One region of the Amycolatopsis keratiniphila genome, then DNA from elsewhere that is predicted to be linked to it. Evidence: riboswitches for the same ligand, from Rfam matches in the RefSeq annotation. Region 1 holds a riboswitch; each other region holds the start of a gene.
The links. A riboswitch is a leader RNA that binds a small molecule or an ion and turns the genes downstream of it on or off. The one in region 1 is predicted to bind cobalamin.

Region 1 (4,571 bases):
GCGCGTGCCCGATGACCGGCGGACCCTCGTCGCCGAGGACGGGTTTGAGACCCGGCGGGGCGGGCGCGAGTTCACGGACCGGCCAGGTCGCGCCGAGCCAGCGCTGGTCGACCGAACGCGGCAGGGGGATCGAGGTGAGCGGCGGAACGCGCTCGCGCAGCGCCCCGGTGACCTTTTCGACGGTGTTCGCCATGGTGACCATCTCCCCGCTGAGACCGGTTACCGCTCCACCATCGCACCCTTATTGACGCGTTGACAATACCTCGGCGGAAGTTCCGTGAAGGCCTCCTTCACTACCTTGAGGGTAGGGAAGGAGGCCTTCACGGGCCGGTCAGGCCAGCTCGGAGCGCACCGTGTGGGCCGCGGCGACGAGGTTCCGCAGGGCCGGTTCGACCTCGGCGTAGCCGCGGGTCTTCAGGCCACAGTCCGGGTTGACCCAGATCCGCTCGGCGGGCACGGCGCCGACGGCGGTCCGCAGCAGGCCGGCGACCTCGTCGACGCCGGGGACACGCGGCGAGTGGATGTCGTACACGCCCGGCCCGACACCGCGGCCGAAGCCCGCCGCGCCGAGGTCGGTGACGACCTCCATCTTCGAGCGCGCGGCCTCGATGCTGGTGACGTCGGCGTCGAGCGCGTCGATCGCCTTGACCACGTCACCGAACTCCGAGTAGCACATGTGCGTGTGGACCTGCGTGGCGTCGTCGATCCCGGAAGTCGCCAGCCGGAACGACGAAACCGCCCACGCGAAGTACGCCTCGTGCGCCGTCGCGCGCAGCGGGAGCAGTTCCCGCAGCGCCGGTTCATCCACCTGGATGACGCGGATGCCCGCCTCCTGCAGGTCGTGCACCTCGTCGCGGATGGCCAGTGCCACCTGACGGGCGGTCTCGCCCAGCGGCTGATCGTCGCGGACGAACGACCACGCCAGGATCGTCACCGGCCCGGTCAGCATGCCCTTGACGGGTTTGCCGGTCAGGCCTTGCGCGTAGCGCGCCCATTCGACGGTCATCGGTTCCGGACGCGAGACGTCGCCGTACAGGATCGGCGGCCGGACGCACCGCGAACCGTAGGACTGCACCCACCCGAAGTCGGTGGTCGCGAAACCGGCCAGCCGCTCGGCGAAGTACTGCACCATGTCGTTGCGCTCGGGCTCGCCGTGCACCAGCACGTCGAGGCCGAGGTCCTCCTGCAGCCGGACGACGCGCTCGATCTCGGCCTTCATCGCGGCTTCGTAGCCCGCGTCGTCCAGCGAACCCGCCTTGTGCGCCGCCCGTGCCTTACGGACTTCGGTGGTCTGCGGGAACGAGCCGATCGTCGTGCTCGGCAACGGCGGCAGGTTCAGCGCGGCCTGCTGGGCCGCCGCGCGCCGGGTATAGGGGGAACGGACGGTGTCCTCCGGCCGCAACGCCTCCAGCCGGGCGCGGACCCCGCTGTCGGCCAGGTCGGCCGCCGTCGCGCGATCCGTGGCGGCGGCACGCGCGGCGGAGAGGTCGACACCTTCTTCCTGCAACGCGCGCCCGAGCAGGACGACCTCGTCGACCTTCTGCCTGGCGAAGGCGAGCCAACTCTTCAGCCGCGGGTGAAGTCCGTCCTCCCGCTCGACGTCGTAGGGCACGTGCAGCAGCGAGCAGGACGTCGACACGCTGACCGACTTCGCGGTGCCCAGCACCATCGCCGCCCGGCTGAGCGCGCGGGTCGGATCCGTGCGCCAGACGTTGCGCCCGTCCACCACGCCGGCCAGCACTTCCTTGTCCCGCAGGGCGGGTTCGGCGGCGACGGCGTCCACAAAGGACTCATCGGTGACGAGGTCGACGGCGATGGCGTCGATCGGAGAGCGGGCGAGCACGCCGAGGCCGCGTCCGAGCCCGCCGAAGTACCCGGCGACCAGGATCTTCGGCCGCGCGGTCTCCTTCGCGAGCCGGTGGTAGGCGCGGATGAGCGCGTTGAGCTCCCGCTCGCTGCGATCCGCGGCGAAGGCGGGCTCGTCGAACTGGACCCACTCGACGCCTTCGTCGTGCAGACGACGCAGTAGTTCGACGTAGCCGTCGAGAAGGTTGTCGAGCAGCTCCAGCGGACGGAAGCCCTCCGGAGCCGTCTCGGCGGGCTTCGCGAGCAGCAGGAACGTCACCGGACCCACCAGGACCGGCCGGGTCTCGACGCCGATCGCGCGGGCTTCGCGGTACTCGTCGAGCGGCTTGGTTCCGGTGAGCGAGAACGTCATGTCCGGGCCGAGTTCGGGGACGATGTAGTGGTAGTTCGTGTCGAACCATTTCGTCATCTCCATCGCCGGCGCGTCCTGCACCCCGCGTGCGGCGGCGAAGTAGGTGTCGAGCGGCGAGAGGCCGAGCGTGGTGAAGCGCTCCGGCAGCGCTCCGAACAGCTCGGCGGTGTCGAGCACCTGGTCGTAGTGGGAGAACGTGTTGGAGGGGACGGAATCCAGCCCCGCGTCCTTGAGCTCCCGCCAGGTGCGGGTGCGCAGCGCGCGGCCGGTGCCGAGCAGTTCGGCCTCGTCGATCTTGCCCGCCCAGAAGCGTTCGAGTGAACGCTTGAGTTCCCGGTCCGGTCCGATCCGGGGGTAGCCCAGCACTGTCGTGCCGATTTCGGTCACAGCTCTCTCCTCGCGAGCTTGTCGGGCGAGCCCGGAGCGCGCAGGAGTGACCGCCGTTCGGTCGTGCCCATCCCACGAGGCCCGGACTCACGCACGCCGTCGGCGCGCGTACCACGGGCAGGTCTTCGGACTCGTGGGCGACTCGCTCGCTCCTACCGGCCGTCGCTTCCCGGGACGCCGTGTCCCAGTGCTTTACCGTGTCTCGCACGGTGACGGCTTTCGTTCCCACATACCGCTGCGGGGCAGTCCCGGATTCGCACCGGGTTCCCTGTTACCTCGCCCGGCCTGGGGCCGGGCGAACCAGTAGCACTCCGGAGCGTACCGAGGGGCGCCAGTGGCCCGCTGGACATGTGACGAACCGGACGCCACGCGTGATCGGATGGACGACTCGCGTGATTGAACGGCGAACTCGCGTGATCGAAGGCGTAACTCGCGTGTCTGGAGACGGAACACGCCGGGCGGAGGCCGCCCGGCGTGTCGTCCGTCTGGTCACGCGAGTTCGCCGTTCAATCACGCGAGTTACGTGTCTGATCACGCGAGTTCGCGATTCGAACACGCGAGTTACGAGGTCGGGGTCAGTCCCAGTCGAGGGCTCCGCCCGACTGGTACTCGATGACGCGGGTCTCGAAGAAGTTCTTCTCCTTCTTGAGGTCCATCGCCTCCGACATCCACGGGAACGGGTTCTCGGTCTCGCCGAAGATCGGCGCGAGGCCGATCTGCTGGGCCCGCCGGTCGGTGATGAAGTGCATGTACTGCTCGATCAGCTCGGCCGAGAGCCCGAGCATGCCGCGCGGCATGGTGTCGCGGGCGTAGGCGACCTCGAGCTCGCACGCCTCGGTGAGCATCGTCCGGATCTCCGCCTGGAACTCCTCGGTCCACAGGTGCGGGTTCTCGATCTTGATCTGGTTGATGCAGTCGATGCCGAAGTTCAGGTGGATCGACTCGTCGCGCAGGATGTACTGGTACTGCTCGGCGATGCCGATCATCTTGTTCCGGCGGCCGAGCGAGAGGATCTGCGCGAAACCGGTGTAGAACCACATGCCCTCGAAGATCACGTAGAACGCGACGAGGTCACGCAGGAAGTTCTGGTCGGCTTCCGGGGTGCCGGTCTCGAAGTCCGGGTTCTCCAGGTTCTGCGTGTACTTCAGTGCCCACGCGTCCTTGTCCGAGATGGACGGGACCTCGCGGTACATGTTGAACAGCTCGCCCTCGACCAGGCCGAGGCTCTCGCAGATGTACTGGAAGGTGTGCGTGTGCACGGCCTCCTCGAACGCCTGGCGCAGCAGGTACTGGCGGCATTCGGGGTTGGTGATCTGCCGGTACACCGCGAGCACGATGTTGTTGGCCACCAGCGATTCCGCGGTGGCGAAGAAGCCGAGGTTGCGCTTGAGCATGGTGCGCTCGTCCTCGGTGAGGCCGTCGGGCGACTTCCACAGCGCGATGTCGGCCTGCATGGCGACCTCGGTCGGCATCCAGTGGTTGTTGCAGCCGGCGAGGTACTTCTCCCACGCCCAGGTGTACTTCATCGGCAGCAGCTGGTTGACGTCGGCGCGGGCGTTGATCATCCGCTTGTCGTCGACGTTGATGCGGGCGGCGCCGACTTCGATCTCACCGAGGCCCGTGGCGTCGGTGGAGGCGTCAAAGGTGGTCATGGAGGCTCACTTCACGAGTCGGGGGTCGTGAGTGGCGATTCGGGTTCTAACCCGAATCGCCACTCACGACGATGTCTTACTGGCAGGCTTCGCAGTCGGGGTCGTCGATCCGGCAGGCGGCGCCTTCGGTGGCGACGAAGTCGACGTCCGAGACCTTCGGCATCTCCTTCGGCTCCGGCTTGGCGGCCGGGGCGGGAGCGGTCACCGGCACGGCCGGGACCGCGGCGGAAGCCGACGGCGCGGGCGAAGCGGCGGGAGCCGGGGTGGCGGCGGGCTTCGGCGAAGCGGGTGCGGCGGGGGCCGGGGTGGCCGAG
Region 2 (4,571 bases), 210 kb from region 1:
CGGCAGCACCAGCACTTCGGGACGCGCGGTCAGGTCCGTTCCGGCCGCGGTGGCCGGAAGCAGGCCGGTGTGCACGGCGAAACCCGCGACCAGCAGCAGCCCGAGGACGAACTCGGGGATCGAATGCAGGAACAGCGTGACCGCGGTGAGCACGCGGTCGGTCCGCGATCCTTCGCGTAGCCCGCAGACCACCCCGACGACGAGCGCGAGCGGTACGAGCACGAGCAGCGTCACCCCGGCGAGCACCGCGGTGGCGGCGAAACGGCGGACGATCTCGTCGGCCACCGGGGCGCCGGTCACGAGCGACCGGCCGAGATCACCGTTGACCAGCCCCGAAAGCCAGTTCCCGAACCGGTCGAGGAGCGGCTGATCGAGCCCGAGCTGGTGGCGGACGGTCGCCACCTGCTCGTCGGTGGCCTGTTCGCCGAGTACGACCGAGGCCGCGTCGCCGGGCAGCAACGCGGTCACGGCGAACGTCGCGACCAGTACGAACAGCGCCTGCACCACGGCGAAACCCAGCCGTCGGACGGCGTGCCCCCGCACGTCAGGAAAACCGGGCGCGGTCGAACCGCGCCCAATCGAAGGTGTTCGGTGGCGCGGTCACCACCCCGGAAACCCGCTTCGACACGGCGATCGTCCAGGTGCTGAACCCCCAGGCGAGCAGCCCGCCGGATTCGTGGACGATCCGCTGCGCGTCGCCGAACAGCGCCAGCCTGGCCCGTTCGTCCGCGGTGGCCGCGGCGCGATCCATGAGCGCGTCGAACTCCGGCGAGCCGAAGCCGTTCACGTTGTTCGAGCCGCGGGTGCGGAAACGCTGGTTGAGGAACGTCGGGACGGGCAGCGTGGCCGTGCGGGTGAGCGCGGCGACACCCTTGGTCTTGATCTCGCTGAAATAGGTGCTCGACGCGCGGGTGTTCGCCGTGGCGGCGAGCCCGATCTCCTTGAGCTGCTGGGAAATCACCGTGGCCGCGGTGGCGAAACCCGGATCGACGTCGCTGGTTTCGACGGCGAAGGCCAGCCCCTCCGCGCCCGCCTCGCGGACGAGCGACCGGGCCAGGTCCACATCGCGACGGCGTTGGGGGATGTCCGCGGCATACCCGCGAAGTCCCTTGCCGAACAGGTCGTTGCCGATCTCCCCGCGCCCGGCCAGCGCCACGCGGTTCAAAGCCTCTCTGTCCACTCCGGACAGTACGGCACGCACCAGCCTCGGGTCGGAGAACGGGGGTTGGGTCAGGCGCAGGATCAGGCCCTGCATCGTCGTTCCCTTGGCTTCGAGCAGGGAAACGCGTGCGTCACCGGCGAGCCGGGCCGCGGTTCCGGCCGCGAGGTCGTGGGCGTAGTCGACCTGCCCGGACAGCAACGCGTTGACGCGCGCGGTCTCTTCGTTGACCGGCACGAATTCGAGCTCGTCGATGCTCGGCGCGCCGTCCCAGTGCGACTCGTTCTTGCGGAACACCGCCGGGCCGCCGGGGGTGAACGAGACGAAACGGAACGGCCCCGAGCCGACCGGCGCGGTGAAGTCCGTCGTCCCGGCGGGCACGATCTCCGCGCCGGGAGCGCCCCAGCCCGACGGGAACTCGAAGTCGGGCGCGGTCAGCGTCAGCTCGATTTCGTTGGGGGACAACGCTTTGCTGCGGGCGAAGTCCACCTTCGCGAAGTACTGCCGCGACGAGGAAGCCAGCGCCGGGTCGGCGATCCGCCGGAAGCTGTAGAGCACGTCGTCCGCGGTGACCGGACGCCCGTCGTGGAACGCCGCCTGCCGCAGCCGGATCCGCCAGCGCGTACCGGAGGCGTCGCTCTCCCAGGACTCGGCCAGCCGCGGCCGCAAGGAGGTGTCGGCGTTGTAGGCGACCAGCGTGTCGAAGAGCGCCTTGGCCCGCGCCTGATCGACGAAGAGCGAAACCTGGGCCGGGTCGAGGGTTTCCTTCGAGCCGCCCGCGGCGAACGCCACTCGCAGCCGGCCCGTGTCCGCCGGTGCGGTCCCGCAGGCGGCCAAGGGCGTGAGCGCGGCCAGCGCCAGCAGTCTCCGACGGGTGAGCGGATGACGCGTCATAGGAACCTCCGGGACATCGAGCACTGTCCCGGGCGCGCGACCGCACGTGAACGGGACCCCGCTCCGCACTCCACGACAGTTGGGGTTGGCGGTGTCCGGCGGGCAGTCCGGCTCACGGCGTACGGCCGTTCACGGTTGCGGGTCAGCGCCGGATTCACACCGGCTTCCCCCGACGGGCACCTTCTTACGTTGTGGCGCACACGGTAACCCATGACCGGCGTGTGCTACACAGGATCAAGATCACGAAGGGGAGGCCGGTGGACGAGAAGCTCGCGGCGGACTGGGTGCGCCGATGGGACGTGCAGCAGGAACGCTATGTCGCCGACCGTGAAGAACGGTTCACCGTGGTGATCGACGTCGTCGAACACGTCTGCCGCGACGTCGACGAGCCGCTGGTGCTGGACCTCGGCTGCGGCCCGGGCTCGCTGACCACCAGGCTCGCCGAGCGGTTACCGCACGCACGGATCGTCGGCCTCGACGACGACCCGTTCCTGCTCGCCCTCGCCCGCGCGACCCGGCCGGAGCGGAGCGACATCGAGTACGTCCGGGCCGACCTCGCCGAGAGCGGCTGGCTGAAGTGGCGGCCCGTGGACGCCGCGGTATCGACGACCGCGTTGCACTGGCTGCGTCCCGAGCGGCTCGCCGAGGTCTACCGTGACCTCGCCGTCGCACTGAGGGCGGGCGGCGCGCTGGTCAACGGCGACCACCTCTACGACGAGCAACCGGCCATCCGCGAGCTCGCCGAGGTGGTCAAGGAGCGCCGGGCGGCCCGCGCCGGGGTCCACGCCAACGAGGACTGGAAGACCTGGTGGGCGGCGGCGACCGCGGATCCCGCGCTGCGGGAGCACTTCACGGCCGAAGAATTGCGTGGCATCTCGACCGGCTACGGCAACCGGCTCAGCCCGCAGGAGCACACCCGGCTGCTGCGGGAGGCGGGGTTCGCGGAAGTGGCCCCGGTCTGGCAGTCCGGCGACGATTACGTCCTGGCGGCGCTGCGCTGACCACGGGCGGGTCGATGGTGGGGTGAAGGCTCCCTTCGCCGCGTCTAATGCGATGAAGGGAGCCTTCACCCGGTCGCTCATCCGCGCCGGCCACCTTCGCCGACGGCGCCCGGGCCCGTCACCGCAGCGGACGCAGCGAAAGCCCCCTTCAGGCCAGCTGACGAGCACGCCACCTTTGCCTTAACACTCGATAACGCTCTTTGCCACTCACGACGCGTTCGGCGGCCTCGATACCTGGGCGGGGTTCGCGAGGCAGGCGAGGTGGCTTCGCGACACACCGCGCGGTGCGCTCCGACTTGCGGGTCCGGTGACCTCGTGTCACCAATGGACACGGCAAGCCACTGACCGGCGAGAGGACATGTGAACCCGGTGAACCTGACTCTCGTCGTCGTCCTCGGTGTGGTCAGCATCGTCTTGGTGGCCGCGTTCTCCGAGCGGCTCAACGTGGCCGCTCCGCTGAGCCTCGTGGTGGCCGGTATCGGCCTGAGCTTCCTGCCCGGCGTCCCGCATCCCGAGGTCGAACCGGAGCTGATCCTCGCCGGGGTGCTCCCGCCGCTGCTGTATTCGGCGGCGGTGAACATGCCGGTGGTCGATTTCCGGCGGAACATCCGGCCGATCACCGGCCTCGCGGTGCTGCTCGTGGTGGGGACGACCCTGGGCGCGGGCTGGTTGTTCCACGAGCTGATCCCGGACATCGGCTGGCCCGCCGCGTTCGCGCTCGGCGCGGTCATCAGCCCCACCGACGCCGTCGCCGCGACGTCCGTGGGACGGCGGCTCGGCCTGCCGCCCCGGCTGCTGACCGTGCTCGAAGGCGAAGGGCTCGTCAACGACGCCTCCGCGCTCGTGCTGCTGCGGTCGGCCGTCGCCGCGGTCGCCGGGTCGGTGTCGGTCTGGGGCATCGTGGGGGAGTTCGTCTACGCGGTCGTCGTGGCGGTCGGGATCGGGCTGCTCGTCGGGATCCTCAACGTCCGGGTGCGCGCGTTGCTGGGCAACGCGGTGCTCAACACCGCGATCTCGTTCGTGGTCCCGTTCATCGCGTTCCTGCCTGCGGAAGAGGCCGGAGCGTCAGGCGTGCTCGCGGTCGTCGTCGCCGGACTGGTGACCGGGCATCTGGCCCCGCGGCATCTGCGCGCGACGGACCGGCTCGCCGAGGCCGTCAACTGGCGCACCGCGGCCTTCCTGCTGGAAAGCGCGATGTTCCTGCTCATGGGACTCAGCGTCAAAACCCTCATCGACGAGGTACACGAGGACGGTTCGAGCGTGTGGCGTGCGCTCGCCATCGGCCTGGCCGCGTCGGCGCTCGTCATCGTCGCGCGCATCGTCTTCGTCGGGCCGCTGGTCGGCGGCCTGTACCGCGAGCAGCGGAAGGCCGCGCGGTTCAAACCCCGGCTGGAAACGACACAGGCGGTGCTGCGGGGCGACGAGTCGAATCCCGCCGTCACCGAACGGCTGGACAAGGCGTCACCGAGGCGGGTGGCGCATTTCCGGAAACGGCTCGACCGGGCCGCCGCCGACGT
Region 3 (4,571 bases), 2.8 Mb from region 1:
CGGCGGCGACCTGGGTGGCTACCGGGCCCTCGCGCGGACGGTCCCGGCCGGAGAAGGCCTGGCCTTCGCGCATTTCCGCGGCCTGACTTCGGTTTACGCCGGACGGCACGACGCCGCGGTCGCCCCGCTGGAGGAAGCCGTCGCCAAGGGGATGGCCGACACCGACGTCGCCGGAGCCGTTTGGGCCGCCGAAGCGGCCTTCGCCCGCGGGCACGCCGAACAGGCGCACGAGTACGCGGCGGCCGCGGTGAGCCGCGCGCGGCTCGGCAAACGGCACGCGGAACTGCCGTGGGCGCTGGTCTACCTTTCGCTTTCGGCCATCGCGCTCGACCGGATCCCCTGTGCGCGGGCGGCGTCGCGCGACGGCCTGCACGCGCCGCACAACCTGCGGATGGAACATCTGACGCTGCTGGGGCTGGCCGCCGCGCTCCTCGGCGACCGGGCGCCGGAACTGGACGAAGCGGCCGAGGGCATCGCCGAACGTGGCCTCGGCAGGCCCGCCGCCGTCGCCGCGTGGGCGTATGCCTGCCTGGACCTGGCCGAGGACCGGCCCGACGACGCGCTGAGCAGACTCGAAGATCTCGCTTCGGGCGTCTCCGGCGACCAGCCGGTGATCCGCGTGCTGGCCACTCCGCAACTCGTCGAGGCGGCCGTCAGCACCGGGCAGCCCGAACGCGCCCGTGCCGCGCTGGAGGTGTTCGACCGCTGGACCTTGGCCGGGGCGGAACCCTGCTGGCTCGCGCTGAGCCACCGGTGTCACGCGCTGATGACGTCGGATCCCGGCGTGGCGGAACGGCGTTTCCGGCTGGCCGTCGAGGCACACCGGCGGGCGGGCGGCGCGGTGGAACTCGCCAGGACCAGGTTCGCGTACGCCACCTTGCTGCGGCGCCATCGCCGGACCCGCGACGCCCGCGACCAGTTCCGCGATGCCTTGCGCGGCTTCGAAAACGTCGGCGCGACCCGGTTCGCCGAACGGGCCCGGGCCGGGCTGCGGGCGGCGGGCGAGACCGTCGACGCGCCGCACCGCTCGCTCGCCGGCCTCACCCCGCAACAGGACGCCATCACCCGGCTGGTGGCGGCGGGGGAGACGAACAAGGAGATCGCGCGGCGGCTGGTGATCAGCCACCGGACGGTGGACCACCACCTGCGGAACATCTTCACGGCATTGGGGGTGCGGTCCCGCGTGGAACTCGCGCGCCGTGTCGCCGCCGGCGAGTGATGCTGCCCGTGACTCACGTGATTGAAGGCGCGACTCACGTGATTGAAGGCGTAACACGCGAGTTTCGCCTTCAATCACGCGAATCACGTCCCTGATCACGCGAGTCGCACTTCCGCTCACGCCGCACCCTGGGTACCCAGTCCGTGAAGGCCTCCTTGAGAGACCCAGGAGGGGTAACTCAAAGGCGGCTTGGTGTCCACAGTGGTCACTTTCCGGGCAGCATGCGCCTGCTTTATACCTGTAAGTCCGGTTTCGCGGGGAGTCGTGAGTGGTAAAGAGGGTTAGAACGACCATCGCCACTCACGACCCCCGGGTGAAACTGCGCAAAGTGCCCGAATCGGACTCTTTGATCTCAACTGAGCGTCCTTTTTGGACAGTCTGAGGGAGGCGCACCCCACTCACGAGCTCACGTCACGGGCAGGCGAGTACCGGCGCCTGCGGACGCCCGCCGCCGTGCAGGTCGCTCAGCGGAACCCTGGCCAGGCCCAGGATCGCCTGCGCGGTCGCGCGCGGGGCGGTCGAAGGGTTCAGGCCGGTGGCGTCGTAGGCGATCGCGCCGCGGTCCGGCTCGGCGCCGGCGCAGCCGGTCTGCAGTGAGCGCAGGAATTCCCGCGCCTTGCTCGCGGCGGCGGGACGGTGCCTGGCCAGCGCTTCCGCGGCGAGGCCGGTGCTGTTGGCGTTGGGCGCGTTCGTGCCGACGCCGAAGCCGCCGTTCGCGTGCTGCTTCGTGACCAGCCACGAGATGCCCTCGCGGGCGTTCACCGGGTCACCGGTGGCGCGCAAGGCCTGCACGGCCGTCGCGGTCGCGTCGACGTCGCTCGTGCACGTCGCTTCGCCGAAGTTCAGCGGGAAACCGCCGTCCGCGCACTGGGTGCCCGCGAGGAACGTAACGGCCGGAGCCGGGGCGCCGCCGGGCGTGCGGTCCAGCGCCAGCAGGGCGAGCGACTGCGAGAGGGCGTTGGAGTAGTCGCCGTATTCGGAGCGGTCGGAGAACCGGCCGGACGGCGTGAGCAGTGAGAGCAGGCCCGCCTTCAGGTCGACGCCGCCGAACGACGCCGGATCCTTGCCCCGGATCTGCGCGGCGAGCATCAGTTTGGCGTGCGCGCCCGCGTAGGACTCGGTGCCGCCGCCGACGTAGGCGGTGGTGATCTCCGGTTTCGCGAGCCAGGCGATCGCCTTGCCGGCGTTCGTGTCCGACACCCCGGCCGCGGCGAACGCGAAGATCGCGTCGATCGTCAGGCCCTGGTCCGGGAACTTCTGGCCGCCGAAGTCGGCCTCGAACCGTTCACCGTCGGTCATCTGCCTGGCGAGCCAGCCCGCGGCGGCATCGGCCTTGTTGTGGGTGGCCGCGGCCGCCGCCGGGGCGGTGACCAGCCCGATGCCGCACAGCAGGGCGACAGCGAAAACCAAACGTCTCATGAGAACCCTTTCCCGCATTTCCACGACAGGAGTCGGTGACATAGCGCGACATGGGTGACCGGGCTCGCCTGGAAGGCATACCGTTGCGGGACAGCGCCGGACTCTCACCGGACTTCCCCCACGACCGCGCGAGAAGACTCTCACCCCGGTCGAGTACGGGATACCGCCGGGTGCCGATGTGATCCTGGCAACCGACCTGGTCAGCGGTACCTGCCGGAGGTGAACGGGTGTTAACCTCGGCTGGCTCGACAACAGAACATCGCCGCCCGTGACGGGGAAGCCGGTCGAAATCCGGCGCTGTCGCGCAACCGTGGGCCCTCGCAGGGCAAGCCGGGATACCGAACGGGCGGATGAACGAACCACTGTCGCGATAAACAGGGGTGACCGCGGCGTCCCGCGCTGTCCTCCGTCACGCCGCAAGGAGGAGTCATGCGCCGCGGGTACCTGGCCGCGTCGGCGTTCGCCGTCGGTGCCGCCCTGATCGCCGCACCGCTCGCCGGGACGGCGACGGCCGCGAACGATCCCGGCGCGGCGAAGGCGAATTCCCACTGGCTCGCGACGAAGCTGAAGCCGGACGGCACGCTCGACAACCCCAGCGGCGGCTCGCTGCCCGACCACGGCCTGATGCTCGACGTGCTCTTCGCGATGCACGCCGCGGGCGAGGGCACGCGGGCCGAGCCGATCGTGAAGTTCCTCGACGACCAGGGCCACGCCACCGACTACTTCACCTGGGACGGGCTGGCTCCCGGCGCCGGCTACGACAAGATCATCGTCGGCGGCGCCGTGGCGAAGACGCTGGTCGCCGCGCAGGTCTCCGGCCGGAACCCCCGGGCCTTCGACGGCTACGACCTGGTCGCCGAGACCCAGGGCGCGATCATGCGCAAAGGCCCTGACAAGGGCCGGATCAGCGACTACTCCAAGGATCCCGCACTCGCCGACGCGGTGAGCAACAATGCGAACATGTTCGGCCAGGCGCTCGGGGTGATCGGCCTCGCCGCCGCGGGCGCGAACGACCGGCTCGCCATCGACAAACTGCTGACCCAGCAGTGCTCCGAGGGCTACTTCCGCGTCCTCTTCTCCTACATCCCGACGAAGGAGACCGGCGACCACGTCACCCCGGACGGCCGCAAGGTCTCGACCTGCGACGAGGGCAAACCCCTCGGCCTTTCCCCGACCGACGGTGACGCCACCGGCCTCGCCCTCTCGGCGCTGCTGGCCGCGAAGAAGGCGGGCGCGGCCGGTCTCGACGCCCCGATCGCCAAGACCGTCTCCTGGCTCAAGGCGAACCAGAAGCCCGGCGGCGGCTGGGGTGGCGGTGTCGGCACCGAGGCGCCGAACACCAACAGCACCGGCCTGATCGTCCAAGCGCTCGTCGACATCGGCGGCGCGGACGCGGCGGTGGACAAGGGCGTGCGGTACCTCAAATCCGCGCAGGCGAACGCCGCGGCCGATGCCGGGAACAAGCTCGCGGGCGAACTCGGCGCGATCGCCTACGACCCGGCTTCCTACGAGGCCGCCCGCTCCTCCGGCATCAGCGGTGTCGACACCTGGATCCGCGCGAGTGCCCAGGCTTCGCTCGGGTTGTCGCAGGTCGGCTTCTATTCGCTCGCGAAGGGCGAAACCCTGCCGCCTGCCACCGGCGTCCCGGAAACCCCGGCCCCGACGACGCAGCCGCACAAGCCTGCTCCGAAACCCAAGAAGTTCGTCACACCCAGGGCGTCCACCGGCGCCCGGGTGTCGACGGTGGCGGCGATCACCACCCCGGTCGCCGCGACCCCGGCCGCCCGCCTCGGTGCCTACCTGACGAACCGGCTCGTCGGCGGCGACCACGTCGAGGTCACCGAGGACGGCAAGACCTACGTCGACTACGACGCCACCGCCGATGTGGTGCTGGCCCTGCGGGCGCTGGACCAACAGCCGGATTCGGTCGCCC

Region 2: another riboswitch for cobalamin. It lies ahead of AORI_RS55835 (ABC transporter substrate-binding protein); the one in region 1 lies ahead of metE (5-methyltetrahydropteroyltriglutamate--homocysteine S-methyltransferase).
Region 3: another riboswitch for cobalamin. It lies ahead of AORI_RS67115 (prenyltransferase/squalene oxidase repeat-containing protein); the one in region 1 lies ahead of metE (5-methyltetrahydropteroyltriglutamate--homocysteine S-methyltransferase).

Annotation. Positions count from the first base shown of each region.
Region 1 covers NC_021252.1:3,044,437-3,049,007, forward strand. Annotated here, with positions in the region: gene AORI_RS55230 (cytochrome P450) at 1-193, opposite strand, end outside; gene metE (5-methyltetrahydropteroyltriglutamate--homocysteine S-methyltransferase) at 332-2,605, opposite strand; cobalamin riboswitch at 2,705-2,925, opposite strand; gene AORI_RS55240 (ribonucleotide-diphosphate reductase subunit beta) at 3,181-4,257, opposite strand; gene AORI_RS55245 (ribonucleoside-diphosphate reductase subunit alpha) at 4,334-4,571, opposite strand, start outside.
Region 2 covers NC_021252.1:3,249,821-3,254,391, forward strand. Annotated here, with positions in the region: gene AORI_RS55830 (ABC transporter permease) at 1-543, opposite strand, end outside; gene AORI_RS55835 (ABC transporter substrate-binding protein) at 545-2,053, opposite strand; cobalamin riboswitch at 2,134-2,287, opposite strand; gene AORI_RS55840 (class I SAM-dependent methyltransferase) at 2,311-3,054, shown strand; gene AORI_RS55845 (cation:proton antiporter) at 3,424-4,571, shown strand, end outside.
Region 3 covers NC_021252.1:5,803,233-5,807,803, reverse strand. Annotated here, with positions in the region: gene AORI_RS67120 (helix-turn-helix transcriptional regulator) at 1-1,219, shown strand, start outside; gene AORI_RS67115 (prenyltransferase/squalene oxidase repeat-containing protein) at 1,631-2,638, opposite strand; cobalamin riboswitch at 2,671-2,819, opposite strand; cobalamin riboswitch at 2,913-2,978, shown strand; gene AORI_RS67110 (hypothetical protein) at 3,068-4,571, shown strand, end outside.